DNA from 2 places in the Clostridium thermobutyricum genome. Region 2 is predicted to be linked to the other one. Evidence: a T-box and tRNA genes for the amino acid it is inferred to sense, from the RefSeq annotation. Region 2 holds a T-box; the other holds one or more tRNA genes.
What was found. The T-box of region 2 lies ahead of serS (serine--tRNA ligase). A T-box ahead of a tRNA ligase gene usually reads a tRNA of that ligase, here a tRNA-Ser.
Positions count from the first base shown of each region.

Region 1: it encodes a tRNA-Ser, which carries the amino acid that the T-box ahead of serS (serine--tRNA ligase) is inferred to sense. The anticodon was not compared.

Region 1 is NZ_KB850956.1:21,343-47,408, forward strand. It holds gene HMPREF1092_RS00115 (cation-translocating P-type ATPase) at 1-153, shown strand, start outside; tRNA gene HMPREF1092_RS00120 (tRNA-Arg) at 221-295, shown strand; gene HMPREF1092_RS00125 (PH domain-containing protein) at 511-1,287, shown strand; gene HMPREF1092_RS00130 (NAD(P)H-dependent oxidoreductase) at 1,575-2,231, shown strand; gene HMPREF1092_RS00135 (Crp/Fnr family transcriptional regulator) at 2,271-2,912, opposite strand; gene pnuC (nicotinamide riboside transporter PnuC) at 3,165-3,977, shown strand; gene HMPREF1092_RS00145 (PepSY domain-containing protein) at 4,116-4,655, shown strand; gene HMPREF1092_RS00150 (heavy-metal-associated domain-containing protein) at 4,812-5,186, shown strand; gene HMPREF1092_RS00155 (HlyC/CorC family transporter) at 5,527-6,780, shown strand; gene HMPREF1092_RS00160 (nucleoside deaminase) at 6,833-7,285, shown strand; gene HMPREF1092_RS00165 (ornithine decarboxylase) at 7,848-10,004, shown strand; gene lgt (prolipoprotein diacylglyceryl transferase) at 10,254-11,036, shown strand; gene pnuC (nicotinamide riboside transporter PnuC) at 11,299-12,057, shown strand; gene HMPREF1092_RS00180 (hypothetical protein) at 12,368-12,730, shown strand; tRNA gene HMPREF1092_RS00185 (tRNA-Ser) at 12,909-12,998, shown strand; RNA gene ffs (signal recognition particle sRNA large type) at 13,002-13,267, shown strand; gene HMPREF1092_RS00190 (hypothetical protein) at 13,446-13,841, opposite strand; gene HMPREF1092_RS00195 (dihydrofolate reductase) at 14,016-14,507, opposite strand; gene HMPREF1092_RS00200 (thymidylate synthase) at 14,507-15,298, opposite strand; gene HMPREF1092_RS00205 (hypothetical protein) at 15,431-16,042, opposite strand; gene dnaX (DNA polymerase III subunit gamma/tau) at 16,407-18,023, shown strand; gene HMPREF1092_RS00215 (YbaB/EbfC family nucleoid-associated protein) at 18,162-18,500, shown strand; gene HMPREF1092_RS00220 (GNAT family N-acetyltransferase) at 18,582-19,043, shown strand; gene gloA2 (SMU1112c/YaeR family gloxylase I-like metalloprotein) at 19,044-19,424, shown strand; gene HMPREF1092_RS16330 (VanZ family protein) at 19,811-20,779, shown strand; gene HMPREF1092_RS00235 (beta-N-acetylhexosaminidase) at 20,897-22,489, shown strand; gene HMPREF1092_RS00240 (MarR family winged helix-turn-helix transcriptional regulator) at 22,556-22,978, opposite strand; gene HMPREF1092_RS00245 (MFS transporter) at 22,997-24,163, opposite strand; gene recR (recombination mediator RecR) at 24,397-24,993, shown strand; gene HMPREF1092_RS00255 (DUF2508 family protein) at 25,198-25,479, shown strand; gene HMPREF1092_RS00260 (pro-sigmaK processing inhibitor BofA family protein) at 25,526-25,774, shown strand; gene HMPREF1092_RS00265 (ABC transporter ATP-binding protein) at 25,934-26,066, shown strand, end outside.
Region 2 is NZ_KB850956.1:2,772,979-2,778,492, forward strand. It holds gene HMPREF1092_RS12980 (Cof-type HAD-IIB family hydrolase) at 1-672, shown strand, start outside; gene serS (serine--tRNA ligase) at 757-2,034, opposite strand; T-box leader at 2,113-2,313, opposite strand; gene HMPREF1092_RS12990 (DUF1667 domain-containing protein) at 2,424-2,651, opposite strand; gene HMPREF1092_RS12995 (NAD(P)/FAD-dependent oxidoreductase) at 2,666-4,075, opposite strand; gene HMPREF1092_RS13000 (transcription repressor NadR) at 4,119-4,625, opposite strand; gene HMPREF1092_RS13005 (HD domain-containing protein) at 4,663-5,211, opposite strand; tRNA gene HMPREF1092_RS13010 (tRNA-Ala) at 5,501-5,514, opposite strand, start outside.

The DNA.
Region 1 (26,066 bases), 2.7 Mb from region 2:
GCTTTCATAACACCTATAGGAAGAGAAGTATTTTCATTATCTCCTATAACAAAAAATGAGTGGTTATTGTCTGGGGCAACAGTACTTGCTTCAATACCAGTTTTAGCAGCTGTAGTAAGCCTTATAAGAACTAAGAGACATATAGAAAAATAATATATAAATAATAATGAAATAATTGACATGAGAGGCATTATATAATACTATTTAAAGTATAGATTATGCCCTCATAGTTTAATGGATAGAATAGTCCCCTCCTAAGGGATAGATACAAGTTCGATTCTTGTTGGGGGTGCCATAATTTTATAAGAAAAGCTTAACCTTTTGGTTAGGCTTTTTTTATTTGCAATAAAAATATTTATAAGATTAAATGAACTAATATAAAAAATATTTTCTAAAATATAGTTAATTTTGTATAAAAAGTATAATTAACATAATATTCCTAAAATGTACATATATTAAGGAAATGTTTGTTATATAATTACAATAATTTATACAATGGAGATGATTCATATGAAATATCTAGGGATTATATTAAATTTACCTATGTTTTTTTTATTCGTAATGCTTGGGATTGCTATGAGAAAAGGAGATTTTGATGAAAATTCAGCATTTGGATATAGAAGTAAAGATGCTAGAGTTTCAAAAGAAGCAGCTCAATATGCAAATAAGAAGTTTGGGTTATATTTAATTATAATATCAATAATTTCTTTGGTTATATCTATATTGGGATCATTTTTTTATAATTCTTCTTATAGTTCATTAGTAAATTTATTGACCACTTTTATTCCGGTAATTCTTTTGATTGTGGGTATTATAAATATGGAATATTCATTAAATTCTAAGTTTGGATTAGGGGAAAATAAGAGTAAATTATCAAGAAAATTTAGTTTAAAAGTGATAATAGCAATAGTAATAGTGATAATAGCAGTAGTAGTTGTAATAATGTCTATGAAAAATACTAATAAGTCATTTAAAGTAGAAGTTAATAATACAAATATAATAATAGATGGATGGGGCTCAGCAAAAATAAATTTAAGTGATATTAAAGAAGTTAAGTTATTGGAAAAGGCGCCAGAAGTAGAATGGAATGATGGTGGAGGGAATATTGGAAATAAAATATTTGGAGATGAACATTTGAATGAGTTAGGAAGCACAAACTGTTTTGTTGAAAATGATAATGAAGATGTGATTTATATAAAGACTGGTAATGAAAAATATTTAATAGGATTTAATAATGATAATAAAACAATTTCTTTATTTAATAAAATTAAAAAAGGAAATGATTAAGATATAAATAAAATTTTATAAAATTAAGAAAAACACCTTAAAGTAGGTGTTTTTTTATTGAAATATAATTAACATTAAAAATTATTTGTTTTGAAATTTTGAATGGAAAAAATGAATTTTTATAGTTACTAAAAAGTGCGTACTTGTTAAAAAAGGCAAATAGTTTTATAGTTGAATTAAATAATAATTATAATTAGTTAATACTATATAAAAATTAATATATAAGTTCAAAAATGAGAATTATAAATTTGTATAGAAAACACTAATTATCAAGAGGAGTTGTTAAAATGAGAAGAGAAGACATTAGAGATGCATTAAACTTCAGATATGCATGTAAAATTTTTGATGAAAGTAAAAAAATTAATGAAGCAGATTTTGATTTAATATTAGAAGCAGGAAGACTTGCTCCAAGTTCAATGGGAATAGAACCTTGGAAGTTTGTAGTTCTTCAAAATGAAAAATTAAGAGAAGAAATAGCAAATGTATCTTGGGGTGGAAAAAAACAAATACCATCAGCAAGCCATGTAGTACTTATTTTAAGCAGAAAAGCTGATGATTTAAAATATGATTCAGAATACATAAATGAACTATTAGTAAATACTAAAAAATTACCTGATGATGTTGTAGAAATTATGAAAAAGATAATGAAAGACATTGAAGATAGTAGATTTCAAAATAAAGATGATTTAATAGAACATTATTCAAAAGAGCAAGCTCATATAGCTATGGCTGATATGATGCAAACAGCAGCATTAATGAGAATTGATTCATGCCCAATTGGAGGATTTGATAAAGAATCAGTTGAAAAAATACTAATTGAAAACAATATTTTAGATCCAAAACATTTTGAATTAGCACTTATAACTGCATTTGGATATAGAGCAGAAGAACCTGCTCCAAAAACAAGAAGAGCTAAAGAACAAGTAATTGAATGGGTAAAATAATATAAGAAAAACCAGTCTAATTAAAATTAGACTGGTTTTTTATATTAATTGATCTAAATATCTTTTTAAAGAAGATATTGAAGGAACTGTTATAGTTCCACCAGAACAGTTTATTAAATTTAGAGATGATAATTCTTTAATTACTCTATTTATACTTCTTATATTAGATCCTACTCCTTCTACTATAAGTTTTTTTGTAATTTGAATACTTAAATTTTTATTTTCTATTTTTAATATAAAGTAAACTACTTTGTATTTTAGTGGAAGAGTAACGTTTTTCATTTCTCTTGACCAACTTTCATACATTCTATTTGCAAATAATTTATTTATTGAAAGGGACATATTAGGATATTTTTTTATTATTTTTAAGAAAATTGATTTAGGTATTTCTAATGTTGTACATTTAGTTAAGGGAAGAACAGTAGTAAGAGTATGATTGCCACTTAAAGCTTCAATTTCACCAAATATAGATATAGCTGCCTCTATATCTATTAAGTAGTTAATATTATATATGTCTGAATGGCAAAGCTTAACTATACCATCTAATAATATATAAACATTATCAAGTCTATTACCCTGTGTTAAAATAGGATTATCTATATTAAAATCTCTATAATTAAAATGAGATTTTAATTCTTTTGGTAAAGAATTTATAATATTTAATATGTCTATATTTTCCATGGAATTACCTTCTTTTCTTTATAATACATACAAATTATCAAATAATGGTTTTATATGTCAATCTTTTTCAGAAATATTGAAATTTAAAATATTATTAAAAAAAATTAGGACAAATGTCCTTGAAAACAATTTCCTTAAAAAAGATAATCAGATTATAAGGGAAATTACTAAAAATTATATGATGCTTTAATAATGGGGAATTTTAAATATGATTAATTAACAAAAGTAAAAATTTGAAAGAGGTGTAATTTTATGATGAGTCAGGTGGAAACCAAAAAAGGCTTCTGGGGTTCATTAAGTAATTTTCAAAAAGGATTTTTTATAATATTTATACTAGCAAGTATATTTTCGTTTATTAGTCCAGTATTATTAGGTTCTAAAATGAGTGATTTATTTACTCCGCTTGCAATAATAGGATTGATATGCTCTGTAACAGGAGTTTTAACTTCAATATATCAAGCTAGAGGAGAAATTATAGTTTATTTATTTTTAATAATAAATACATTAACTTATGCTTGGGTTTCATATAAAGGAGCTTTATATGGACAAGTAATCCAAAATATAATTTTATTATTACCAATTCAAATAGCTGGGCTTATTTCTTGGAAGAAAAGTATGAATAAGTCTACAGATAATAAGATTGAAATTAAAAAATTTAATTTTATACAGTGGGTAATAACTATAATATCACTGTTAATTTTTTGGTTTATATACTATGAGTTCTTAAGTCATTTGCCACAAATTTTACATGCTATATTTGGAGGAAAAATGATTGCGCCAGATCCAAGTCCAAAATTAGATTCATTAACTACAGTATTAACAGTAATGGCAATGTTCTTAACATCAAGAAGATTTATAGAGCAATGGTGGTTCTGGATATTCTGTAATATAGGTGCGGTATTATTTATAGAAGGATTATTTAAAACAAAAGTGTTTACAGGATCTGTTTTAGTTAGTGATTTATCAGGAGCTTTAAACTGGATTCAATATGGAGTAGGAGCTATATATGGATTCTACTTATGGAAGAAGATGTACAATGAAAGAAAAAGAACACATTCTATTTAACAGTGTAAAATCATATTAAAATAGATATGTTCTATAAAATAAAAACTCTACAATAGGTTTCTGTTGTAGAGTTTTTTATTTTAAATTGAATAATATAGCCAATAAAAGGAGAAAATTATGAAAAAGGAGGATAATGAAATGAGAAAAATTAAAAATAAATTGGCTATATTAATTTTGAGTAGTTTTATTATTATTTTAGTTGGATGCTCAAATGAATCAAATAAAAATATACAAAGTACTTCAAATGAATCAAATCTGATAGGAGCTGAACAAGCAAAGGAAATAATGGCTGATAAAGTTCCAAATGGAAAGCTTGTTGAATTTGGATATAACAATAAAGGTAGCTTAAAAATATTTGAAGGAAAGATAATTAAAAATGGTAAAGAATATGATATAAATGTAGACTCTAAAACTGGTGAAATAATAAATTATGATGAAGAGAGAATAGATAAAACAGAAGCTATATATAATGGAAATATAATAACTGAGGATGTAGCAAAAAATATTATACTAAAAAGAGCAGGAAAAGGGGCTCTAGAGAGCTTTAAGTATGATGGATATGATAGTATACCAATATATGAAGGTAAGGTTGTAAGCGATAATAAAGAAACAGAAATAATGTTAGATGCAAGAGATGGTAAGATAATAGGAATTGAAATTGGAAATATACATAAATAATTTCAAAAGGAAAAATAGAAAATTTTTAAAATTAAACCTTAAAGAGTTTTATTAGAATTAAAATTCTTTAAGGTTTTCTTTTTATAGAAGTTCTATAAAGAAAACTAAAAGATTAGAATATATAAAACATTTTAATTAGATGAAGGGGCGAGTAATATGTTTAAGAAATTTATAATATCACAATTATCTAAAATAAAAGTAGCTAGTAAAGAGAAAGAAAAAATAATTTTTAAAGTTAGTTCATTAAAATTAATTCCAGCCGAATATAAAGAATATGAGAGATTTTTATTCCAAGCATTAGAAAAATTAAAGGGGATAAAAGATGTAAAAGTAGATATGGAGAATGGAAAAATAGTTGTTATTTATGATTCTGCGATTGTTAAAGAGGAAAAAGTATTGAAATGGGCAGAAATAGTGAAAAAAGTTGGAATAAATAATTATGATTTAATTGAGAAATATGGAGAGAAAAATTTAGATTTTGTAGTTAAAACTATAGAAAAGCAATTAGATGATGAATTGAAGAATATATAAAGCATAGCCAATTTTAGAAAAAATAAAATTTCAAAATAGAGTGAGAGCGATAATTCATAATATGACAAAAATAATAAAAAAATATAGTTGAATTTTAAAAGTTAAAAAAATAACAATAAAAAATCGACATGCTATAAAGTAAGTTATATCAAGGGGTTAAGTGAAATTTTAATAAGAGGAAATTAACGATATTGTTAAATAAATAACAATAGTGAAAAAATAGGTTAAAATTTTAACAAAGATAACTTTAAAACTAAAGTCATCTTTGTATAAAAAATTCATAGTATATGATATAATGGAAAAAATATATAATTGAGAAAATTTAGGAGAGTGATTATTTTTGGACTCTAGTTATACGGGGCAGATTGTTTTATTAATTGTACTTTTAATATTATCAGGATTTTTTTCAATGTCAGAAACAGCTCTTATGGCCTTAAGCAAAATAAGAATAAGGCATTTAGTTGAAGAAGGCGTTAAAGGAGCTAAATTAGTTGAAAAGCTTACTGAAAATCCTAATAAATTATTAGGTGGAATACTTATAGGAAATAATATTGTAAATATAGGAGCTTCTTCTATTGCAACTTCATTGGCAGTTAGAATATTTGGAGCAGATAGTGATATGGCTATTGCAATTTCTACTGGGGTTATGACAGTTTTGGTACTTATATTTGGGGAAATAACTCCTAAATCAATAGCAAAACAAAAGTCAGAGCAAGTTGCACTTAAGGTTTCTAAACCAATACAATTTTGCGTAGGAGTATTTAAGCCATTTGTAATAATATTTACTACAATATCATCTATATTTATAAAAATATTAGGTGCAGATCCTAAAGCAACAGAGCCTTTTATTACAGAAGAAGAGTTAAAAACTATGGTTGGTGTTAGTGAAGAAGAAGGAGTATTAGAAGATGTTGAAAAAGAAATGATTTTTAATGTCTTTGATTTTGCTGATTCACAAGTTAAAGATGTAATGATACAAAGAGTTGATGTTACAGCTATAGATATAAATGATGATTATAAAGAAATTTTAAGAGTCATAAAGGAAGAGCAATTTTCAAGAATTCCAGTTTATGATGATAGTATAGATAACATAATAGGTGTTTTAAATGTAAAAGACCTTATAATAGCTGGTGAAAGAAAAGGTGAGTTTAAAGTTAAAGATTATATGAGAGAAGCCTTTTTTACTTTTGAATTTAAGAAAATTACCGAATTATTTAATGAAATGAAAAAGACTAGAAATCATTTAGCCATAGTTTTAGATGAATATGGTGGAACAGTTGGAATAGTAACTATTGAAGATTTAATAGAAGAAATAGTTGGAGATATAGAAGATGAGTATGATCAAGAACGAGATATGATAGAAGTCATTAAAGAAGATGAATATATTGTAGATGGAAGTTCTAGATTAGATGATGTAAGTGAACTTATTGGAGTTAATATGGAATCAGAAGAGTTCGATTCTGTAGGTGGACTTATAATAGGAGCTCTTGGTAGGATTCCAGAAGATAAAGAAGAAGTAATAATAGATAGAATAAAGTTTATAGTAGAAGAAGTAGATAAAAATAGGATTAAAAAAGTTAGAATATATACTTAGGATTGGGGATAGCAATTTTTGCTGTCCCAATTTTTTTGAGAGGATGATGTTAATGAAGTTTTTAGATTTAGCTATATTAGAAGCAAAAAAAGCTTTAGAAGAAGGAGAAGTTCCAGTTGGAGCTGTAATTGTAAAAGATGGAGAAGTTATTTCAAAAGCACATAATATGAAAGAAACTTTAAAAAATCCTCTTGCTCATAGTGAAATCATTGCAATAAATGAGGCTTGCAAAAAGAATGGAGATTGGAGATTAAATGGATATGAAATGTATGTTACTTTAGAGCCTTGTTCAATGTGTGCTAGTGCAATAATTCAAAGTAGGATTTCAAAATTATATATAGGTACTTTTAATATAGATATGGGGGCTTGTGGAACTGTTATAGATATAACTAATAATAAATATTTAAATTCAAATTTAGAGGTTGAATGGAGGTATAATTTAGAATGTAGTGAACTAATAAAAAGATTTTTTGAAGCGAAAAGAAAAGTAAAAAAGAGTAAATAAAAGTAAAAAAGAGTAAATAAAATACAGAAAAAGTAATTTATTTTCTAAAAAATTACAAAAAAATAGCTCCTAAAATATTAAAATACACAAAAAATTCATAAAATTAACTATATTAATAAAACTTAGAATCGCAAAAATAGTTTAATTTAACAATTAAGGTAAGATAACTCTTTTAAATAGATAGTAGACAAAAACAATTTAAACTGAAATAAAATTAAAATAAAAACTAAAAATGTATTAATTACATTAAAATAGAATAAATTGTTGAAAATTGGATAAAAACAATTTAAAAATTAGGAGAAATATATATTATTAGAATTTTAAGGAAAAGGATTAAGCCGTTGTTAAGTATTTAATAAAGGATAAATAAAGGGTTAAATTTACCTGTAAATTATTGAAAGTTTAACCTTAAACAAGTATATTTAGCTTGTCGAAACATTATTAGTTTATTTTGAAAATAATTAAATTCTGTTAGGTTTGATATATTAAAATATACTAATTTCTAAAGAGGTTATGTATGTAACTTAACAGAATTATAATTATCTATTTAGGAGGGATAATTATGAAACAGTTAAAGATTGCTTGTACAGCTGTATCAAAAGACTTCTTCAAAACAGAAAGACCAACAGTATGCGTTGAAGATACTGATTTTACAGATGTAGCTGCGATAGTAGTAACAGCTTCTGAAAAAGAAGTAATTAAAAAGGCTTATGCAACTAAATTAGGAATTCCAGTATTCGTTAAATTAGAAGCTGGTGAAAGTCTTGATAGTGAATTAGTACCTATGGTATATCACGTTATTGATGATAACAAATTTGATGAAACTCTATATAACAGAAAAATTGAAGCAGCAGCTAATGAATATGAAGAAAGAGTATTACCACCTTTCTTTGGTAGTTTAAAAAAATATGTTGAAAAAGGAAATATACAATTTGATTGTCCAGGTCACCAAGGTGGACAATACTTCCGTAAACATCCAGCAGGAAGAATGTTATATGAATTCTACGGAGAAAATGTATTTAGATCAGATATATGTAATGCAGACGTTGCATTAGGAGATTTATTAATCCATGAAGGACCAGCAGTTGCAGCAGAAGAACATGCAGCTAAAGTTTATAATGCAGATAAAACATATTTTGTTATGAACGGAACTTCTTCATCAAACCAAGTAGCTATTAAAGCAGCTGTAGCACCTGGGGATTTAATATTATTTGATAGAAATAACCATAAATCAAACTATATTGGAGCATTAGTTCAAGCTGGTGGTATTCCAGTTTATTTAGAAACTGCTAGAAACCCATTTGGTTTCATTGGTGGTATTGATGCACACTGTTTTGATGAAGAGTATATTAGAGCTGAAATAGCTAAAATAGATCCAAAAAGAGCTAAAGAAGAAAGACCTTTCAGATTAGCTATTATCCAATTAGGAACTTATGATGGAACAATTTACAATGCTAGACAAGTTGTAGATAAAATAGGACATCTTTGTGATTACATCTTATTTGACTCAGCTTGGGTTGGATATGAACAATTCATACCAATGATGAGAGATTGTTCTCCATTATTATTAGAATTAAATGAAAATGATCCTGGTATCCTTGTAACTCAATCAGTTCACAAACAACAAGCAGGATTCTCACAAACATCACAAATTCACAAAAAAGATAGTCATATAAAAGGTCAAAAAAGATATATTGACCATAAACATTTTAATAATGCATTTATGGCTCAAGCTACAACAAGCCCATTTTATCCTTTATTTGCAGCATTAGATGTAAATGCTAAAATGCAAGAAGGTGAAGCTGGAAGACAATTATGGCATGATTGTGTAACTTTAGGAATAGAAGCTAGAAAAATGGTACTTGCTAACTGTGAAATGTTTAAACCATTTATACCAACTGAAATTAACGGAAAGAAATGGGAAGAATATCCAACTGAAGAAATTGCAAATAATATTGAATTCTTCAAATTCCACCCAGGACAAAAATGGCATTCATTTGAAGGATATGGTGAAAATCAATACTTCGTTGATCCTAACAAGTTCATGTTAACTACACCAGGTATAAATGTTGAAACTGGAGAATATGAAAGTTTTGGTATACCAGCAAACATACTTGCTAACTACTTAAGAGAAAATGGAATAATACCAGAAAAGAATGACCTTAACTCAATATTATTCTTAATGACTCCAGCAGAAACTATGACTAAAATGCAAAATTTAGTATCTCATTTAGTTAGATTTGAACAATTAGTTAAAGAAGATGCACCATTAAGTCAAGTTATACCAACACTTTATGCTAAAAACGAAGAACGTTACAGAGGATATACTATAAGACAATTATGTCAAGAAATGCATGATTTCTACAGAGAATCAAATGCTAAAGAATATCAAAAACAAATATTCAGAAATGCTTCATTCCCAGAAAGAGTAATGAATCCATATGATGCAAACGTAGAATACTTAAGAAACAACTGTAAATTAGTTGCTTTAGAAAAAATTGTTGGAGAAGTAGCACTAGAAGGAGCTCTTCCATATCCACCAGGAGTATTCTGTGTTGTTCCAGGAGAAAGATGGACAGAAACAGTTCAAAAATATTTCTTAATACTTGAAGAAGGAATAAATAAATTCCCTGGATTTGCGCCAGAAATTCAAGGTGTATATTTAGAAGAACAAGCAGACGGAAAAGTTAAAGCTTTCGGATATGTATTAGATAAATAATTCTAATTTTTAAATCAGAGAATCTAGACACTGAATATTAAGTGTTTAGATTCTTTTATATTAAGTAATATCAATAATATTAGATAATTAATGCTGAATTCACAATTATATTAAATAAGCTATATAATAATTTTAAAATTATTATATAGCTTATTTTTTTATTTATAAAAATTAAAAAAAAATATATAATATATAATAAATATGAATAAAAGGTTATAATTATTAAAAAAGATAAGTGGGAGGATAAATATGAATAATCCAGTAGCTTTTGAAATTTTTGGATTTAAAGTTATGTGGTATGGAGTTTTAATTGGAATAGGTATAATATTAGCTTTTATATTAGCTTATTTTAATGCAAAGAAAAAAGGATTAAACTTCGACACATTAATAGATGTATTTTTAATTGCTTTTCCTTGTGCCATTATAGGAGCAAGGGTTTATTACGTAATATTTGAATGGGATTATTATAGAGGAGACATAGGAAAAATACTAGATATAAGACAAGGTGGGCTTGCTATACATGGAGGACTTATAGGAGCATTTTTAGTAGCTTTTATATATACAAGAATAAAGAAAATTAAATTTTTAGCATATGCGGATTTAGTTGCACCATCTATAATTTTAGCTCAGGCTATAGGAAGATGGGGAAATTTTATGAATAGTGAAGCTCATGGAGATGTAGTTACTAAAGAGTTTATATCTCATTTCCCTAAGTTTATACAAGATGGTATGTATATAGGAGGTCAATATTATCATCCAACCTTCTTATATGAATCTTTATGGGACATATCAATGTGTTTAGTCCTTATATTCATACTTTATAAAGTTAAAAAAGGGTATGAAGGAGTATGTATATGTAGCTATATGATATTATATTCTTTAGGTAGATTTTTTATAGAGGGACTAAGAACAGATAGTTTAATGCTTTTAGGACTAAGAGTAGCACAACTAGTTTCTTTAGCAGGAATAATTGTTGGATTAATAGGGATATTAAGTATTTATGTAAAAAATAAAAGAGTAAAATTATCATAATTAAAATAAGAACTTGAATATATAAATTCAGGTTCTTTTTATATAAAAAAATTGGATCAATAAGGAAATTAAATTTTATATTGGTATTTTATATGAATAAAATTATAACAAATATATGTAAAATAAGCATTTAAATAGAAAAGTAAATGATTACAACACATAATGTTAAAAAAGTTAATAAAATAATAATTATTATATATGCTTGTCCTCTTGTATTATAAGAAAGATAGTATTAAGAATGACAATTAAGGGGAGGCAATAAATGAACTTTTTTAAATCATTTTCTAAATTTCATAAGATTTATTTTGTAGTATTCCTAGTGTTAAATATTGTACTTTTCTTTGTTCCAGCAATTCAATCTGGTTCATTAGATTCAATTTTAACTTTAACAGGAATAATAGGATTAGTAGCAACAATTGCAGGGCTTTTTGCAGCCATATATACTGCTAGAGCAAGTGTAGTATGTTATATATGGGGATTATTAAATACATCATCATATGCATTTGTAGCATATCACAGTCATGTATATGGGCAAGTGATTTTATATGTATTTTTCCAAATCCCAATGCAATTTGTAGGTTTTTATTTATGGAATAAAAGCTTAAAGAGCGGAAATACTGGTGAAATAGAAGTTAAAAGAATGACTGGGAAGAATTGGGCTGTATTAGCAATATTCTTCATAGTAGTATGGATTTTATATGGAATATTCTTAAAATACTTACCAAATATATTCCAATGTTTATTCCACACACACATTGATTCAGATAAACAATATATAGTAGATGCATTAACTTCAACATTAATGATTTGTGCTGTTATAATGGCGACTAAGAGATATGTTGAACAATGGTATTTCTGGATAGCGTCAGATGGAGTTGGGATAATATTATTTATACTTTCCTTAATAAGTACAAAACATTTTTCATTAAATTCATTATCAGGAGCAATAATGTGGACTCAATTCACTTTAAATGCTGTTTATGGATTTATTAACTGGAAGAGATTAAATAAAAATAAATAATAATATTTAGGATAGAAATTTTAAATTTCTATCCTTTTTTTATTGAAAGATATTTTATATTTACTGTTGTTCTAATTTTAATTTTTTTGCCATCATTAAAATTAAATTTAATGTAGAATAATAAGTACAAGCTTAATTATGATTTAATTTTTATATATCATATAATTTTATAAATTACTTTTTAAAAAGTGATTTATATTGTTTTTAAAATTAGATTAAAATTGATTTAGATTGAGAAATAAAAATTATTATTAGTAAAATTTTATAGTATAAAAATATGCGGAAGAATATAAAATAGGAGAAAGTTAAGATGAATAGTACAAATAAAAGAAAAATAATAATATCTATTATTATATTATTAATTGTTGTAATAATAGGAATATCTACTTTTATATATTTTAAAGGGCAAAGTAAATATCAATACATTAATAGCAAAGGTGATAAATTTACTAGTAATGAAATATCAGAGATAACTATAAATAATTCAAGAATAGAGATTTTAAAAAATCAGTTAAAAAACGAAGAAGAGAAAAATTTAGGTACTATTACTAACGAGGGAGCTAAAGATTTACAAGCTTCTATTCCAAGTATATCTGGTGATAGTGCAAAAAATATATTAGCTTTACAATATCAGCTTTTACAAAATCTCCAACAAGATGTAAGCGCAAATTAGTTTTAGAGAAAAAAGTTTCATTTATTTAATGAGGCTTTTTTTATTTAACAATATTATTTGGTAAATTTATATAATGCATAATAGTATTGAACTATATAGCTATTTATGATAGAATGAAACAGAATTAAAAAATGCGTTTTAATATTTATATTAAAGCAATCAATTTTTATAGCATTATGGAGAGATGTCCGAGTGGTCGAAGGAGCACGCCTGGAACGCGTGTATAGGGGAAACTCTATCGTGGGTTCAAATCCCACTCTCTCCGCCAGAACCGTGCTAGATGGGGAGTTAGCGGTGCCCTGTAACCTGCAATCCGCTATAGCAGGATCGAAGTCCTCAGGGAGGCCTTAACTTGTTTGGTCTGCCCTATGCAAGTGGTGTTGATGGCTGGGTCCCACGCAATGGAAGCCCATGAACCTTGTCAGGTCCGGAAGGAAGCAGCAATAAGTGGTGTCTTTCCGTGTGCCGTGGATAAATCTGGCCTGAGCTAACTACATAGGTAACGCTTATAAGTTATTGTCGAAGTGAGGTGCACGGTTTTTTAATGAAAAAAATTAAACGTACATAAATATAAATTTTTGGACGCGTTTTAATAAAATCAAAGTAGGTTACTCTTCAATAGGATTAACATATAAAAACAATAGGACAAGAAAAAGAGGGATTATTGCCACACAATAAGATCCCTCTTTTTCTTGCCCAAAAATATATATAGATATTAAATATTATTTTTAGAATTAGTTTTTATATTATAGTTTATTAATGCTGTTTGATCTTCTTCTGGAAAATCAAATTGAATTTTCCATTCACCTTTAAATGTATAATTGACTTTATTTTCAATTAAAATTCCTTCATCCATAGTTATTCCTTTAGGATTAATAATTTTATAGTTTAAATTTTCTACGTTACTTTTATCTTCAATTCTTGATGATAAATGAATATATTTATCAAGGTATCCACAGTTAAAAGTTATAGTATTATCGGATTGAGTTTTTAATTCAGCTGCTATAGTGGAAGTATCATAAAATTCTCTAATTATTAGAATTCCTGAGCCAAATATAATTAATGCTAATAAAGGAATTATTAGAAACTTAAATTTTTTATTATTTATCATTTTAAAACTACTCCTTTAATAATTAAATAGAATTTTTTTAAATTAATATGATAGCATTTAAAACTTTAATTTTTTGCTGTTTTTTGTAGTATAAATATAAGTTTCCTTCGACATTTTTTTCATATAAAAAAAGATAATCTAATTAAATATTAGATTATCTTTAAAATAAATAGACTATCTTCTTTTTAAATCCACAAATTCAAAAATTAATCCACTGTTTTCATCTGCTAATTCACCTGAATTGTGGATAGTTTCCCATTTAGAATAATCAATCTGTGGAAAAAATGTATCTGCTTCAAAATCTTTTTTTACATTAGTTAAATAAAGTTTACTGCAATATGGATTAAGGAGATTATAAACTTCTCCTCCTCCTATAACAAATACTTCTTCTTCTGAATCTTTAAAATTAGATATAGCTTCTTCTAAAGAATGTATAACAGTTACTTTATCAGAATCTACTTTAAAATTTTTATCTCTAGTTAAAATATAATGATGTCTATTTGGTAAAATTCCAGGAAGAGATTCAAAAGTTTTTCTCCCCATAATAAGGCTATGGCCTGAAGTTATAGATTTAAATCTTTTTAAATCTTCAGAGATATGCCATAAAAGCTTATTATCTTTTCCAATAGCATCATTAGATGCCTTAGCTACTATAATTGATAGCATTAAACAGATACCTCCATTTTTATAGATGGATGATGTTCATATCCTTCAAGCTTAATATCATCAATAGTGAAATCATAAAAATCTTTTATTTCAGGATTTATCCAAAGTTTTGGAGCTTCAAAAGCATCATCTTTTCTAGTTAATTGAAGTTTCATTCCTTCAACTTGGTTTTCATAAATATGAGCATTATTTATTACATGAGTAAATAAACCAGGTTTAAGTCCTGTAACTTGTGCAATTAAATGTACAAGAACTGCATATTGAGTAGTATTAAATGGTACTCCAAGTGGAATATCTCCTGAACGCTGAACTAACATACAATTTAATTTACCATCTGTTACATCCCACATTGTTAAGAAGCAACAAGGGTGTAGTGCACCAGTATCTAAATATGGAATTTGCCATAAGTTTATCATCATTCTTCTATCCTGTGGATTTGTTTTTAATGCATGGATTAATTTATCAAGTTGGTCAAATTTTTTAACTACCCAACCATAAGATGTTCCTATTGTTCCATCTTCCATCATCCATTCATTCCATATATTTACGTTTTGCTCTTGTAATTTTTTTACGCTGTTTGATTGATCTTTATATATCCAAAGAAGTTCTTTAACAGCTGTTTTAAATGCAACAAATTTAGTTGTAAGAATAGGGAATTCTTTTTCTAAATTAAATTGCATAATTTGGTGAGGTAATTTATAAGTTGCTACACCGGTTCTATTTTGGTCATAATATCCGTTTTCTAATATGTTTTCAACAATATTTAGATATTGTTTATCATAAAGACTCATAATATGACACCCCTTTCTAAATTATCATCTAATTTTAACATAATATGACCTTAAAGAAAAAAATAAAATTTAAAATATAAAAATATATAAAAATAAAGACGTATCCTAAAAATTTTTAAGATACGTCTTTATTTATATAAAAAGTACGTGTAATAAAGTAAGAATAATGAAACTTACTCCTAAATATTTATGTGTTTTAAAACCTTTATTAAATATTCTAAGAATACCTGATATAAAAAGTATTAATAATACTATGGCAGCTAATGAGCCCAAAATATATCCTAAATTCCACTTAAATCCCAAATGTATAAATATATATACATGAATAGAAATAACTGCAAATCCAATAGCTGATAGAGGAATGTGCAATTTTTGAACTATTTTTGATATATATATTAAAAATTTTTTTAATTCATTTGTTAGAAAACTTGAAATAAAATCTTTTGAGGTTTTAGAAAGTCTAAACTTTGTTTTATCAATTAAGTTCCAAATAAAATTAAATGTTTTAGGATTTATATATTTTAATATTAATCTAATACACCAAAGACTTATTACTATAAGAAATAATATCTCACAAAATGTACCAAGATTTGAACTAAAATGTTTTAAAAATCTATAACTAAAATTTGATAGATAATTTTTACTAAATGAAAAAGCAATGAATATAAAAGCTATAATTGGAAGTATTAAACCAATTAGAAAAGTATTTAAATTTTGCTTTTGAAATTTTGATAATTTTTTCATAGAAATCCCTTCTTCTGAGTTGATGATTTAATTATATATTTCAACAGATGATTAAAAAAAATAATTTACTTAATATTTTCATAAAAATAAATTAAGAAATTAATGTATATATTAGTTTTTTCATAAAGTAGTATAGTTTATAAAAGCTTGTATACACTATAAAAATATAAATTTAAGGTTAACATATAAAAACTATGATAATAATTATAAAGAAGAGTAAATATTAAATTATATAATTTTTATATTAATATCTTGAAAGTTTAATTGGTTTATAAGAATACTCTTAAAATAAAAGTAGAACATGAATTCTCATGTATAGTATAATTAAGTTATATAATTTACTTAAAAAGGTGGTGCAGATATTTTGGCATATACTGCTTTATATAGAGAATGGAGACCAAAGACATTTGAGGATGTCATAGGACAAGAACATATAACAACAACACTTAAAAATCAAATATTAAATGATAGAATTGCACATGCATATCTTTTCTGTGGAACTAGAGGAACAGGTAAAACTTCTACGGCTAAAGTTTTTGCAAAAGCTTTAAATTGTCTTAATTTAAATGAAGGTGAACCTTGCAACGAATGTGAAAATTGTAAAAGAATAAATGAAGGGTTACTTATGGATGTTACTGAACTTGATGCAGCTTCAAACAATGGAGTTGATAAGATTCGTGATATTATTGATGATGCAAAATATCCTCCACAAGAAGCAAGATTTAAAATTTATATTATGGATGAGGTTCATATGCTTTCTACTGGAGCTGTAAATGCATTTTTAAAAACATTAGAAGAACCTCCACAAAACGTAATATTTATTCTAGCAACTACAGACCCTCAAAAATTACCTATAACTATACTTTCTAGATGTCAAAAATTTGACTTTAGAAGAATAAGTAATGATGAAATTGTTAGTAGGCTTAGAAAGATAGTTGAAGCAAAAGGAGTTTTTGCAGAAGATAAAAGCTTACAACTTATATCAAGAGTATCAGATGGTGCAATGAGAGATTCGCTTAGTATATTAGATCAGGCAATAGCTATGGGAGATGGAAATGTAAATTATAGCGAACTTGTAGCAATGTTAGGGCTTGTAACTAATGAATATTTATTTCAAATAGTATCAGCTTGTATAGAAAGAGATATAGAAAAAACAATGCAAATAATTGATAAGATTGTTTTTGCAGGAAAAGATGTATACTTATTTATAAAAGATTTAATAGCACATTATAGAAATCTTCTTATGGTTAAAGTTACAAATAATCCAGATGAAGTTTTAGATATGTCTCTTGAAAATATTCAACTTTTAAAAGAACAGGCAGAGAGAATAAGAGTTGAAGAAATTATGAGATGCATAAGAATTTTTCAAGAGTGTGAAAGTGATGCAAAAGCTACTAAACAAGCTAGGCTTTATTTAGAATTATCAGTTATAAAGGTTTGTAAAATACAATATGATACTTCTAATGAAGTAATATTAGCAAGAATAAATAAATTAGAAAGTACATTAAAATCTGGAAAAATACAAGTTTCTAAAGTAGAAGCTGAAACTGCTGTAACTTCTATGCAAAAGAAAGTTCAAAATGTAGTTAAAGAAGCTCCTAAAAGACCAATTGATAATACTCCAGTAGATGAAAATAGTACTTTAACTGTTAATGATGTTCGAAAAGCTTGGAAAGATATATTAGAAACATTTAGAAATAGAAGACTTATGGTTATATATGCTTCTATAACAACAGGTAAAATTACTGCTTGTTCAGGTGGAGTAATAACTATAAATTATGATAATCAATATTCATTTAATAAGGATAGACTTGAAAAACCAGAAAATAATAAGCTTGTAAATGAAGTATTTACTGAAATTCTTCGTTCAAGAGTTAGAGTACAATTTACTGTTGATGAAGGAGAGGAAAAAGTGAAATCAACAGAAGAGGTATTAACAGATGTAATTGGCTCAGATTTTTTAGAAATTATAGATGAATAGTAGCAAAAATAAATGATAATCATAGTATAGAATAAGCAGAGCTTGTAGGTGAATGTACAGATTTGCTTAAATATAGAAAAGTTTAAATAAATACTATATAATAAGAATATATTTTGTTATAAGAAGGAGGAATTATATATGGCAAAAGGTGGATTCCCAGGTGGAATGGGTAACATGGGTAACTTAATGAAGCAAGCTCAACAAATGCAAAAAAGAATGGAGCAAATGCAAAGAGAAATGGAAGAAAAGGAATTCGAATCATCAGTAGGTGGTGGTGCTGTTACTGTTAAAGCTAATGGTAAAAAAGAAATCCTAGCTATAAACATAAAACCTGAAGTTGTTGACGAAGACGATGTAGAAATGTTAGAAGACTTAGTACTAAGTGCTGTAAATGAAGTATTAAGAAAAGCAGATGAAGAAACTGCAAATCAAATGGGGAAAGTAACTGGTGGAATGAACATACCAGGATTATTCTAATAAATTTAAAGCAGATAAGAGGTTTTACTTCTTATCTGCTTTTTGTTGTATATAAATTATACTTTAAGAGGTGAAATTAAAATGGATTTTAAGATAAAAAAATTTAATGAGCTTGATATAAATGAACTATATGAAATTTGTAAAGCCCGTTATGAAGTTTTCGCTTGTGAACAAAAGATATTTCAAGAAAATGACTTTGATGATATTGATAAAAATGTTTTTCATATATTTTTAGAAGAAAATAATAGAGTAATTGCTTATGCTAGACTAATAAAAAGTGGAATAAAAGGCAATTATGCTTCGATAGGAAGAGTGTTAGTAATAAAAGAATATAGAAGAAAAGGGATAGCAACTGAACTTATGAAAAAATGTGTGGAGTTTTTAAAAGAGCATTGTAATGAAGAAAAAATAAAAATTTCAGCTCAGCTTTATGCTAAAAAGCTTTATGAATATGTTGGATTTAAAATAATTTCAGATGTTTATGATGAAGTTGGAATTCCTCATGTTGAAATGAAATATATAGGAAGTAAAGGAGAAAAATAAATGAATTTAAATGCTATACACCATATTGCAATAATAGTTTCAGATTATGAAAAATCAAAAGATTTTTATGTAAATAAATTAGGATTTTCTATAATAAGAGAAAATTATAGAGAGAGTAGAGATGACTATAAATTAGATTTAAAATTAGGTGATGTTGAATTAGAAATATTCGGTATAAAAAATAGTCCAAAGAGAGTTTCAAGACCAGAAGCATGTGGATTAAGACATTTAGCCTTTAAAGTAGAAAATATAGAAGAAGTTATAAAAGAATTAAATTCTAAAGGTATAGAAACAGAGGAAGTTAGGATTGATGAATTTACTAATAAAAAAATGACTTTCTTTAGAGACCCTGATGATTTGCCATTAGAATTACATGAATAGTTAAAATAGGGGATTTTATAAGAGAAAATAAGTGTAATAAGATATATTGTTAAAAAGGGTGGTACCGCGAAAATTTTTGCCCCTTGAGTATTATTATACTCAAGGGGGTTATTTTTAGGAGGGAATTAGTAATGAAAAGAAATAGAATAAGGTTAATAGCATAAATAAATAAGATAATAACTTAAAATTTTTTTAATAAAGAAAGATATCATTTTTTATTACATAATATGGTAAAATTAGTTGTGAGAATTTTTAAGAGGGTGAGAATTATGAATATTTATGGGAAAATAATTGTTTTTATTTGAATAATAGCTTTACTTATTTATTGTACTGTTAAGTTTATTAAATATAAAAATGGGAAGAAAGTAAATTTATTAAGAGAATTGGTGAATTGTACTTTCTACTTCTATCTTATAGTAGTTTTATATTATACATTTGGGGCAGTGTATACAACTAGTTATGAGATAACATTTAACTTTATTCCGATAAAAAAAAGTATAAATATGATAAATACTAATTTAGGAAATGCTATTTATCAGATAGTAGGAAATATATTGATGCTAGTTCCATTTGGATTTTTTATTTCCTTATTATATAAGAGAGCTAGAAATATTTTAGTAGTAGGATGTTTAGGATTTTTATTTTCTTTTTTAATAGAAATCATACAGGCTCTTTTGGGAAGAGTTGGAGATGTAGATGATTTAATATTTAATACTATAGGAGCTATGATTGGATTTATAGGATATAAGATTATATTTTTAATCTTAAAAAAGCCATTTGAAAAATATTTTAAAGTAATAACATCTGAAAGAGAGATTTTAAAATCATTATTTCCAGTAGCTTTATTAGGGCTTTTTATAGTTATACCAATAAATTTAAATAATATATATTCATATTATAGAGATAATTCAATTAAAGTCTCAGCTATTCCGGAAATAGTACAAAAAGATAATTATAAGATTGTAGCAGAAAATAAAGATGAAAATAATTATGTTGAAATTATGTCAGAGGATAATAACGGAAATTTAAAAATTAGTGAATATATTGATAATGGGAAAAAGCGTATTTTAGAATTAGTAGAATCTATAATAACAGATAATATAAGTGAGATTTATACTTATAGAGATGATGAGGGTACATTTATAAATTATTTCACAAGTTTTAATTATGATAGTGAGATAATAACAAATATAAGATTTTATTCTAGGTGTAAAGAAGGAAAAATTGTAAAGCTTGAAAGTGAAAAAGATATTATAGAAGTTAAGATTGAGAAACCGTATATGATTAAAAATATAGATGTAAGTGATTTAAAAATGAAAGATACTACTAAATTAAAAATTAAATTAGAAAAATAATTTCTAATAATATTAGATATTTATGGGAATAAAATAATATGAGTAATTAACATAAGGAGTAAATCTTTTATGTTTTTTATGGACTGTAAATAGATAATAAAAGGAGAAGTTAATTTTATGAAGAGGCTTAAATTGAATTTTATTAGTATAGTATTTTTAGTGCCAATTGTACTTATAATTTCAGGATGTTTTCTAATCAAATCAGAAGAATCGAAAGAAGTAATATCAATTGATACTCTAGAAAATACTATAATTCCTAAACCTTTAAGCTTTGAAAAAACTGAGGGTGAATTTACTTTAAGGAAAGATACTATAATTTATGTAAAAGGAAATACAGATGAAGAAACAGAAGAAATTTATAATATAGCACAATTTATGAAAAGTAAAATAGAGCCAGCTACTGGATATAATTTAAAAGTTAAAAAAGAATATCCTAAAAATAAAAAAAATTTTATTTATTTAACTACGACAGGAGCAGAAAAGGAGCTTGGAAGTGAAGGGTATTTATTAAATTCTTCAAAAGATAATATTAAAATAATAGGATATAAACCAGATGGAATTTTTAAAGGAATTCAAACATTAAGACAGCTTTTTCCTTCAGAAATAGAAAAGCCTTGTGTTGTAAAAGATATAGAATGGACTATTCCAGCAGTAAATATAAAAGATAAGCCAAATTATGAACATAGGGGAATAATGATTGATGTAGTAAGACATTTCTTTACTGTAGATGAGGTAAAGCGTCAAATAGATATGGCAGCAGCATATAAAATAAATAGAGTTCACTTACATTTAAGTGATGACCAAGGTTGGAGATTAGAAATAAAAAAATGGCCAGAGCTTGCTTTAAAAGGTGGTCAATTACAAGTAGGTGGGGGAATTGGAGGCTTTTATACTCAAGAAGATTTTAAAGATATAGTTAAGTATGCTCAAAGTAGATATGTAGAAATTATACCTGAATTTGAAATGCCAGGACATTCAAATGCAGCATTAGCATCTTATGGTTTTTTAAATCCTGATGGAAAGCCTAAAGATTTATATACTGGAACTAAAGTAGGTTTTAGTTCGTTTATGACTAGAGATGAAAAAACTTATTCATTTATAGAAGACATAATAAAAGAAATTTCAGAAATATCTTCTTCTAAATATATTCATATAGGTGGAGATGAAGCATACGCAACAAGTAAAGAAGATTATAACTATTTTATGGGTAGAGTATCTAAAATAGTTCAAAAGTATGGAAAGACACCAATAGTTTTAGATCCAGCAGATACTTCACCAGATATAAATTCTGATACTATACTTCAAAACTGGAAAAATTCAAATAAAAGTGCCGTAGAGAAAAATATGAAAATGATAATATCTATTGCAGAAAAATCATATTTAGATATGAAGTATAATGAAAAAACTCAATATGGATTAACTTGGGCAGGACTAATTCCAATAGATAATGCATATAATTGGGATCCAATAGATTATGCACCAAAAGAACTTATATTGGGGTTAGAATCACCACTTTGGACAGAAACAATTGAAATAGAAGAAGCTATGGATTTTATGATATATCCTAGACTGCTCGGATATGCTGAAATAGGTTGGACTCCAAGAGAAATGCGAGATTATAACGAATATAAAATTAGGCTTTCAGCTCATGGAGAAAGAATGGAGAATAAGGGAATAAATTATTATAAAGATCCATCTATTTGGAATTAAAATATTTATAAATAAAAAAGAGCATTGTAATATGATTTTTAATCATTTTATAATGCTCTCTTTAAATTAAGGATGTTTTTCATTTAACTCTGTGAATAAAGAAATCAAAAGATCTAATTTTTCTGATCCCATAGCATTAGATAATTCTAAATACCAATCATCTAATATTTTATTTATAATTGGTATAAGTTTTTTACCTTCTTCAGTAAAGTATATATTTAAGCTTCTTTTATCAGCTTTATTTTTAACTCTCATTATCAAGTTTTTATTTTCTAAAGTTTTCATTACTCTACTTGCTGCGGCCTTATCCATACATGTATTCTGGACTAAAACATCTTGGATTGAACCTTCATTGTGCATAAGCTCTTTTAAGTAAGCAAATTCAGCTGAACTTATATTTAAGTCTTTAATATAATTTGCTACATAAGCATGATATTTTTTTCTAAAAAGGGCAGAATTTTTTATTAAATCTAGATTCTTAATACTCAACTTGAAAACTCCTTTATATTAAATTACTAATTTCCTATCACTAATTATAGCATATATTGAAACTAATAACGCAACTATGCAAACTATACAAGCTCCAAATAGACTTCCAGTTACATTTTGTATATTTAAAGTTTTAGATAAGAATTGTAAAATTAATGGTGATACGAATTCTCCAAAATATAATCCTGTAGTTACTATAAGTATTGCTAAAGCTGTATGTGTTTTATGTACTAAGTTTGATGCAAATAACATTCCAAAAGGAATTACATCACCAAATCCAAATCCAACAAATATTGCTCCAAGTAATATCATTGGCATACTATGTGAAGTTCCTAATATAATAAATCCTAAAAACATAGATATAAAAATAATTAATGAGAAATATCTTTTAAATATTTTTATTAGTTTTGGGAATATCATTGCAGAAATTAATGAAGTTAATGTACCTATTGAAACTATATTAGCTGCAGTAGATGCACCACCTAAATTTCTTAATTTAACTAAAAAGTCCATATTTGTAGGAATAGCATAAAATGCAATAAGTCCTAAAAATACTAAAATAGCATATTTAAAAATTCCTTTATTAAGTTTAATATCTTCTTCAAGATTTCCTGTGCTTAATTTTTCTTCATTATTTTCGTAGTCATTTGGTAAAAAGAATACAATTAAAAAAAGTACTATAATTGCTACAGCATAAACTAAGAAAGAATATCTCCAACCTAAACTTACAAGGAAACCTACAAATAAAGTAGAAATTATTCCACCTAAGTTAGTAGTTGCAGTTGCGAAACCCATAAATTTAGCTCTTTCTTTTCCATGAAAGAAATCGCCTATTAAAACTAAAGAAAGAGGAGCTGTTACTCCAAGTCCTAATCCAAGAATAACTTTTGTAAATAGAAGTACATATATATTGGGGCTTAAACTAGAAGATAAACCTCCTATAGTATATAAAAGTAATCCTATAATTATTAAATTCTTTTTTGATATAAATTTCATAAATGCTTTATTTAATAATCCAATAGGAATACATATTAAAGCTGGTAATGTAACAACTAGCTTTATAAGTGTTTCAGGAGCATTTATGAAATGTGATTGAATTCCGTTAAGTGCAGGTGCCATGGCGGCAGTTGCTATAAGGGATATGAATGATAATGATAATATAGATAATTTTTGCATTTTATTCATAATGATTTCTCCTTTGTTATTATTGTTGTAAAGTCAACTAAATTTTTTTAAAAATAAAAAGTTGATTTATCAACTAAATGAAGTTTAACATAGCTTTGTTGACTTGTCAACTATATTAAAATTTTTTAGGCATAAATAAAATACAGTGTGGAAAACTTAGTGTATAATATATAGTAGATTTGAGCTTAAATGCTTCATTAAATATTATAATTTTTTTGAAAAGGAGATATATTATGGACTTTTATCCAGTTGCTATAGAAAAATTAATTGGAGAGTTTGCTAAACTTCCAAGCATTGGGCAAAAAACTGCTCAAAGATTAACTTTACATATCTTAAATTTACCTGATGAAGAAGTTAAAGAATTTGCAGATGCTCTTGTAAAAGCAAGAGGAACTATAAAATATTGTTCAGTTTGTGGTAATTTTACAGATACTGATCCTTGTTCAATTTGTGGAAATCCAAATAGGGACAAGAGTACAATTTGTGTTGTTGAGCAACCAAAAGATATTATGACAATGGAAAAAGTTAAGGAATTTAATGGACTTTATCATGTTCTTCATGGAAATCTTTCTCCAATGCAAGGAAGAGGGCCACAAGACATAAAAATAAGAGAATTAGTTGCAAGAATGAGTGATGCTGTTAAAGAGGTAATAATTGCAACAAATCCTAACATTGAAGGTGAAGCAACAGCTATGTATATAGCTAAAATATTAAAGCCATTAGATGTTAAAGTAACAAGAATTGCTGCTGGAATACCAGTAGGTGGAGATTTAGAATATGCCGATGAAGTAACTTTATCTAAAGCACTTCAAGGAAGAACTCAAATATAAAAGAAGGACTCAATTATAATAATTGAGTCCTATATAGATGGGAGTTAGAAGTTTTGTTTGAGAATGAGTGAAAAGCTTCTTATAGTTCTAATTTATGATTAAGAGAAAAAAGTGTTACAAATAAAAATAAAAAAGTGAATAAGCTTGTCCATATTGGTAATAATAAAAATAAGATAAATTTTTTTAATATGGAGGGGAACAAAAATGAAAAAAAGTAACATAAAGGAATATTTTAATAATATATTAGGAAATAGAAGTGAAAAAGATTATATACTAGAGCAAATAAGTGCCATAAAGGCAGAAATGGAAATTGCAAGCAGTGCATTTGATAATGTTAAAGATCCACTTCTTATAGAAGTTGCTATATATGCAGAGAGAGCAGCTATGAAAAGATATTCTTATTTTATTGAACTTGCAAAAAAGAAAGGGATTGTTGCATCTAATGGATATATTATAGAAAATTGTACTAGACTTGCGGAATATTAAGTTTTATAGTACTTTAAAGTGGCTATATAAAAGGTGAGGTGAGTTTATGGATATTGGACTATTTGTTTATGGTATTATTGGATTAATAATATTATATGTAATAATAAAACTTCTAAAATGGCCTATAAAGTTATTAATAAATGGTATTATAGGAGTTATACTTCTATATGTAGTCAATTTATTAGGTGCTGGATTTGGAATTCATATAGGAATAAATATTGTAACTTCATTAATTGCAGGTATTTTTGGAATACCAGGAGTTATTGTTATGATAGTATTTAATTTTTTTGTTTAAAAACATAAACTATCTTAAAGATTATTATATAAAAATCTTTAAGATAGTTTTTTTATTTATATTTATTAATAAACAGTTAAGAAAATATTAAGGTTTTGAACAGTTAATATTAAGATTTTTTCTCTATCATTTAATTATAAGTTAATAGGGGGAAAGGAAATGAGAGTTTTAGAGGTTAAAAATCTTAAAAAGTCTTTAAGTAAAAGAGAAATAATAAAAGACTTAAGTTTTACTGTAGAAGAGGGAGAGGTATTTGGATTTTTAGGACCAAATGGTTCTGGTAAAACAACTA
Region 2 (5,514 bases):
CCCTTATTAAAAGATTTAAATTTAAAATTACCTGTAATAGTTATGAATGGTGCTGCAACATATAGCTTAAAAGAAAGTAAATATATTCACTATAATTCAATAGAATCTGATTCAGTTCAAAGTATAAAAAATATATTAGATAAATCTAACATTTCATATTTCACTTACACATTAAAAGAAAATCATATTTATGTTTATTTTGATAAAGAATTAAGCAGCAATCAAATAAAATTTATGAATGAGAGAAAAGGTAGCAAATTAAAAAGTTTTATTAAAGAAGCTCTTCCTATTGACTCTAATGTTTTATATTTCTTTGTAATGGACAAGAAATCTAAAGTACTTTCTTTATATGAAGAAGTAAAAAAAATAAAAAATATATCTGCTTATGCATATGAAGATATCTATGATAGAGGAGACTGCTTTATTTTAGAGATTTTTAGTCATAAATCTTCAAAAGCTAATTCAATAAAAAGATTGATGAAAGAAAATTCTTTTACTAATTTAACAGTATTCGGAGATAATTTAAATGATATTCCAATGTTTGAGCTTGCTGAAAATAAAATTGCGGTAAAAAATGCAGTTCAAAAACTTAAGGAACTATCAACTAAAGTTATAGATTCAAATAATGATAATGGCGTAGCAAAATTCTTATTAAATGAGTTTAAATTATAAAAAAAGTGCCGACAAAGCCGACACTCTAAAGTGTATCATATGGAAAAATACTTTCTATTATGATACCTTTTTTTATTTTATAATTTATTTTATTACATCTATTCCCATATATCTTTTTAATACTTCTGGTACTCTTACAGTTCCATCTGCATTTTGATAGTTTTCTAATATAGCTGCAACTGTTCTTCCTATTGCTAATCCTGAACCATTTAATGTGTGAACAAATTGTGGTTTAGCTTTTGGATCTTCTTTGTATTTAATATTAGCTCTTCTAGCTTGGAAATCTTCAAAGTTTGAACAACTTGAAATTTCTACATATCTATTATAACTTGGCATCCATACTTCTAAGTCAAATTTTAAAGCAGCAGTAAACCCTAAGTCCCCTTTACAAATTCTAACTTTTCTATATGGTAATCCTAATTCTTCTAAAACTTCTTCTGCATCTCTAACTAATTTATCTAATTCATTATAAGAATCTTCTGGTTTACAGAACTTAACTAATTCAACTTTATTGAATTGATGTTGTCTTATAAGTCCTCTAGTATCTCTACCAGCTGAACCTGCTTCTGCTCTAAAACAAGCTGAATAAGCAACGTGTTTTATAGGTAATTCTTCACCTGATAAAACTTCATCTCTATACATATTAGTTACAGGTACTTCTGCAGTTGGTATTAAGAAGAATCCATTATTTTCTACTTTAAATGCATCTTCTTCAAATTTAGGTAATTGACCTGTTCCAGTCATACTATTTCTATTAACCATATATGGAGGTAATACTTCTACATAGCCATGATCATCAGAATGTTTATCCATAAAGTAGTTTAATACAGCTCTTTCAAGTCTTGCTCCCATACCTTTATAGAAAGTAAATCTTGAACCAGCAACTTTTCCTCCTCTTTCGGCATCTATAATATTTAAATCAACACCTAAATCCCAGTGAGCTTTTGGTTCTCCTTCAAATTTTGGAGTTTCTCCCCATCTTTTTATTTCTACATTATCTTCATCACTTGCTCCTTCTGGAACTTGTGGATTTGGTATGTTAGGTATTCTTAACATAATATAATCAATTTTTTCATTTATTTCTGAAAGTCTTGAATCATGTTCTTTTATTTCATTTCCTAATTCCTTCATTTCAGCCATTATAGAAGTTACATCTTCCCCTTCTTTTTTTAATTTAGGAATTTCAGATGAAACTTGATTTCTTTTACTCTTTAAAGCTTCAACCTCAACTAATATATTTCTTCTTTCTTCATCAAGCTTAACTAATTCATCAATAACAGCTACATCAAAATCTTCTCCTCTATTTGTAAGTGCAACTTTTATTTCTTCTGCATTACTTCTAATTCTTTTTAAATCTAACATTTAAGTTTCCTCCTTATATTAATTTAATAATAAATACTAGTTATTTACGGACATAAAAAAGAAGCCTCTCTCCCTTATAAAAGGGACGAAAGACTCCGCGTTGCCACCCTAATTGATAAAGCATATGCTTTATCCACTCAAAAATTTAACGGTTTCCCGTACTGCTTAATTCACAGTCCCTCCAAGGTGGATTCGTAATAATTAGAATTATCAGTTTACACCAACCACTGACTCTCTAAAAACCTAATTAAAACTACTTAGCCTCTTCACAGGTTTATATATTATAAATCTACATTTACTATATTACAAATTTAATTACTTTGTCAATATTTTACTAGACTATTTAACATAATAATTTGTTAAAATAAACAATTTATAAAATATAATAATTATCTTGTTATTTTTTTAGTACATATAATATCTATTCCTGTATTTAAAATATTCTTACAAATTGTATCTCCTATATTTATAGGTGTACTAACATAAAGTCTACTAATAACTTTAGATAATTCTTTCCATAATGTCTTATCTATAGGAGCTGTGCTTTTTACAGAAACAACTCTATGCTTAGGGTCACTTTTTACTCTAACTATACTTGTAAAAACTTCACTATTCATAAAAATCTTCTCCATTAAACTTCATCAAACTCTTTAATTCTTCCATATACAATATTAGAATCATTAGAGTCTTTAACTATATCTATAATATTTTTGTCCATTTCTCGGGCTAATATACTCATTATTTTTCTTGTACAATATGAGCCATGACAACTTCCAAAACCAGCACCTGTTCTCTTTTTAACACCTTCTAGTGTTCTAGCTCCTAAAGGCCTTCTAATGCAATCTACTATCTCACCTTCACTAATATTATTGCATGCACATATTATGTTTCCATATCTCTTATCAAGCTTAATTATTTCATTCGCATCTTCTCTAGTCATTTCTCTTATTCTATAAGATTCTCTTCTCTTATCAATAAAGTTCTTTTTTAAGCTAGCATTTAAACTATTTACTAGTCTTCCTTTTATACTTTTTGCTATAGCTGGTGCAATTGTAAGTTTCCCATAATGCTTTCCAGTAACTCTTATATATCCACTATCTATTTTGCTATCATCAATTAATACTTCATCTTTTTTATAGACTTCTCTTACCATATCACTAACATTACATTTTTTTAACTTAGGTAAAACAAGGTTAGTTATTTCTATTCCTCTATCAATATTAAGTTTATCAGTATACTTAATACATATCATTGTGTCTCCATTAATCATAGGTGAGCTTATAATAAATGTATCATCATCAATAACTTTTGTTATTATTTTACTTAAACTTTTTTCAACTTTTCCTTCAGTAAATAAGTAATTCATACTTTTTCTAACTCCATTATCTTCTGGAATAATTTCTTTAACTTCATCTTCTTCATCAATATATATTTCATCCGGAATAGTATTAATAACAAATTTACATTTAAATTTATTTTTATTAGTAGTTACATCAAATCCTTTTGATATCTTTTTAATAGTTAATACTTCTTCTTCAAACCTAAAATTAACTCCATTATCAGAAGCTACTTCTGCATAAGCAATTGCTAAATCATAAGGTGCAATTATAGCAGTATTTTTAGAATAAAGAGCACTATCATATTCATCAACAAGCTCTGGCTCTATTTCTTTTATCTTTTGCTTATCTATAAGCTCAACATTTAAAATTCCCCTATCTTTTGCTACAGAATACATATTTCTTATTTTAATATCTTCTTTTTCATCTAAGGACAATCTCAATGAACCAATTTTTCTATAAGGAATATTAAATTTAGAACAAGTTTCTCTTATAAGTTCACTACCTATATTCTCAAGTCCTGCCATTAATGCATTAGATGTTTCAGATCCATCATAAACAATTGCAGTATTAACTACAGCTATATCATCAGCTACATCATAGTCTTTTTCAATTACAGCTATATTTAGATTATATTTAGACAATTCATAGCCAACTGCACAAGCTACGATTCCACCTCCTAAAATTAAAACATCATAATCCATTATATATTCCTCCTTAATTAAAATTTTATATTTAAAACTTATATTAAACTAAAAATCCTTCATCTTTTAATTCTTTTTTTATTAACTGCATAGACTCTTTATCTATAGATGATATGGTATGCATATGAATTCCATTAGTTAACATTGATAAAGGTATTGTATCATTAGAATTATATCTCTCTAAAAACTTATTTAAATCATTTAAATTTTTAACCATTATAGATCCAGTTATTTCACCATAAACAGAGTGAGAAATTATAACATCTTCTATAATACCACCATATTTAACTATAATCTCCATTTCTCTTTTTAAATCTTCATTAGAATGTTTTGTAACAATCACATCTCTATATCTATTATTTTTTTCAATTAGACTATAGCCATCAGGAGTAGCTATTATATTTTCCCCCTTTGCTCTCAATATAGCTATATCTTTAACTATTACTTGTCTAGTTACACCATATAATTTTGCTAGTTTAATCCCTTTAATAGGATAATTACTGGTCTTAAGATTAATAATTAATTTTTCTCTTCTCTCTTTAGAATTCATTAAAAAACCACCTTATATTCCCTTTTACATTAAATAATTAATTCATATCATCACACTTTTTTATAATACTTAAATATAAGTTATCATTCTTATTTAAATCTTTATGATGATTACCTATGATATCTAAAAATTCATTATCATATTTTTTTAATTGCGAAAGAATTTTTACTCCTCTTATTGGATGATTATAATAAGAATTTACTTTTTCATATTTATCATAGTTTCTAAGCCTACCTTTAGTTAATTTATCTAATATAACAATTATTGATTTATCAATAATTGTTATAGGAAAAATGGATTTGCCAACATCATGTAATAAAGCAATTTTACCTAATTTGTATTGATTAATACTCAACGTTGTCTCTTCTTGTGTTTTATTAGAAGTTTCTATTTCTAATTTTTTATTATGATCTTTCAACATTTGTATTGCATCATTACATACTCTAATACAATGATGTTGTTCTGACTTTTTTAATTTCTTAAATATAAACATTTCTTCTTTATCTAAATATTTTTCTACCAACTCATAATCTACGGATTTAACTGCACCAGTTATAGCCCATATGAATTGCTTAACTCTATACATATACTTCTCCTCATAATAATATTAAATTATATATCTGATATTTTTCTTAATGTATAATTATAATAATTTTGGTATCATTTTTTTAATTAATCTATTTTCATCGCATATTATTTCTATATTATAAACCATATAAACATCTAGTTTATTATACCTTAATTATATTTTTATAAATTTCTACTTACTTTTATCATTATCTATATAATATCATTATATAAATTGCATATCAATTTTCATATAAAATTTTATAAAAAAAAAGCCATGAATAAAATTCATGACTTTTCCACCTATTTGGTGGAGGTAAGG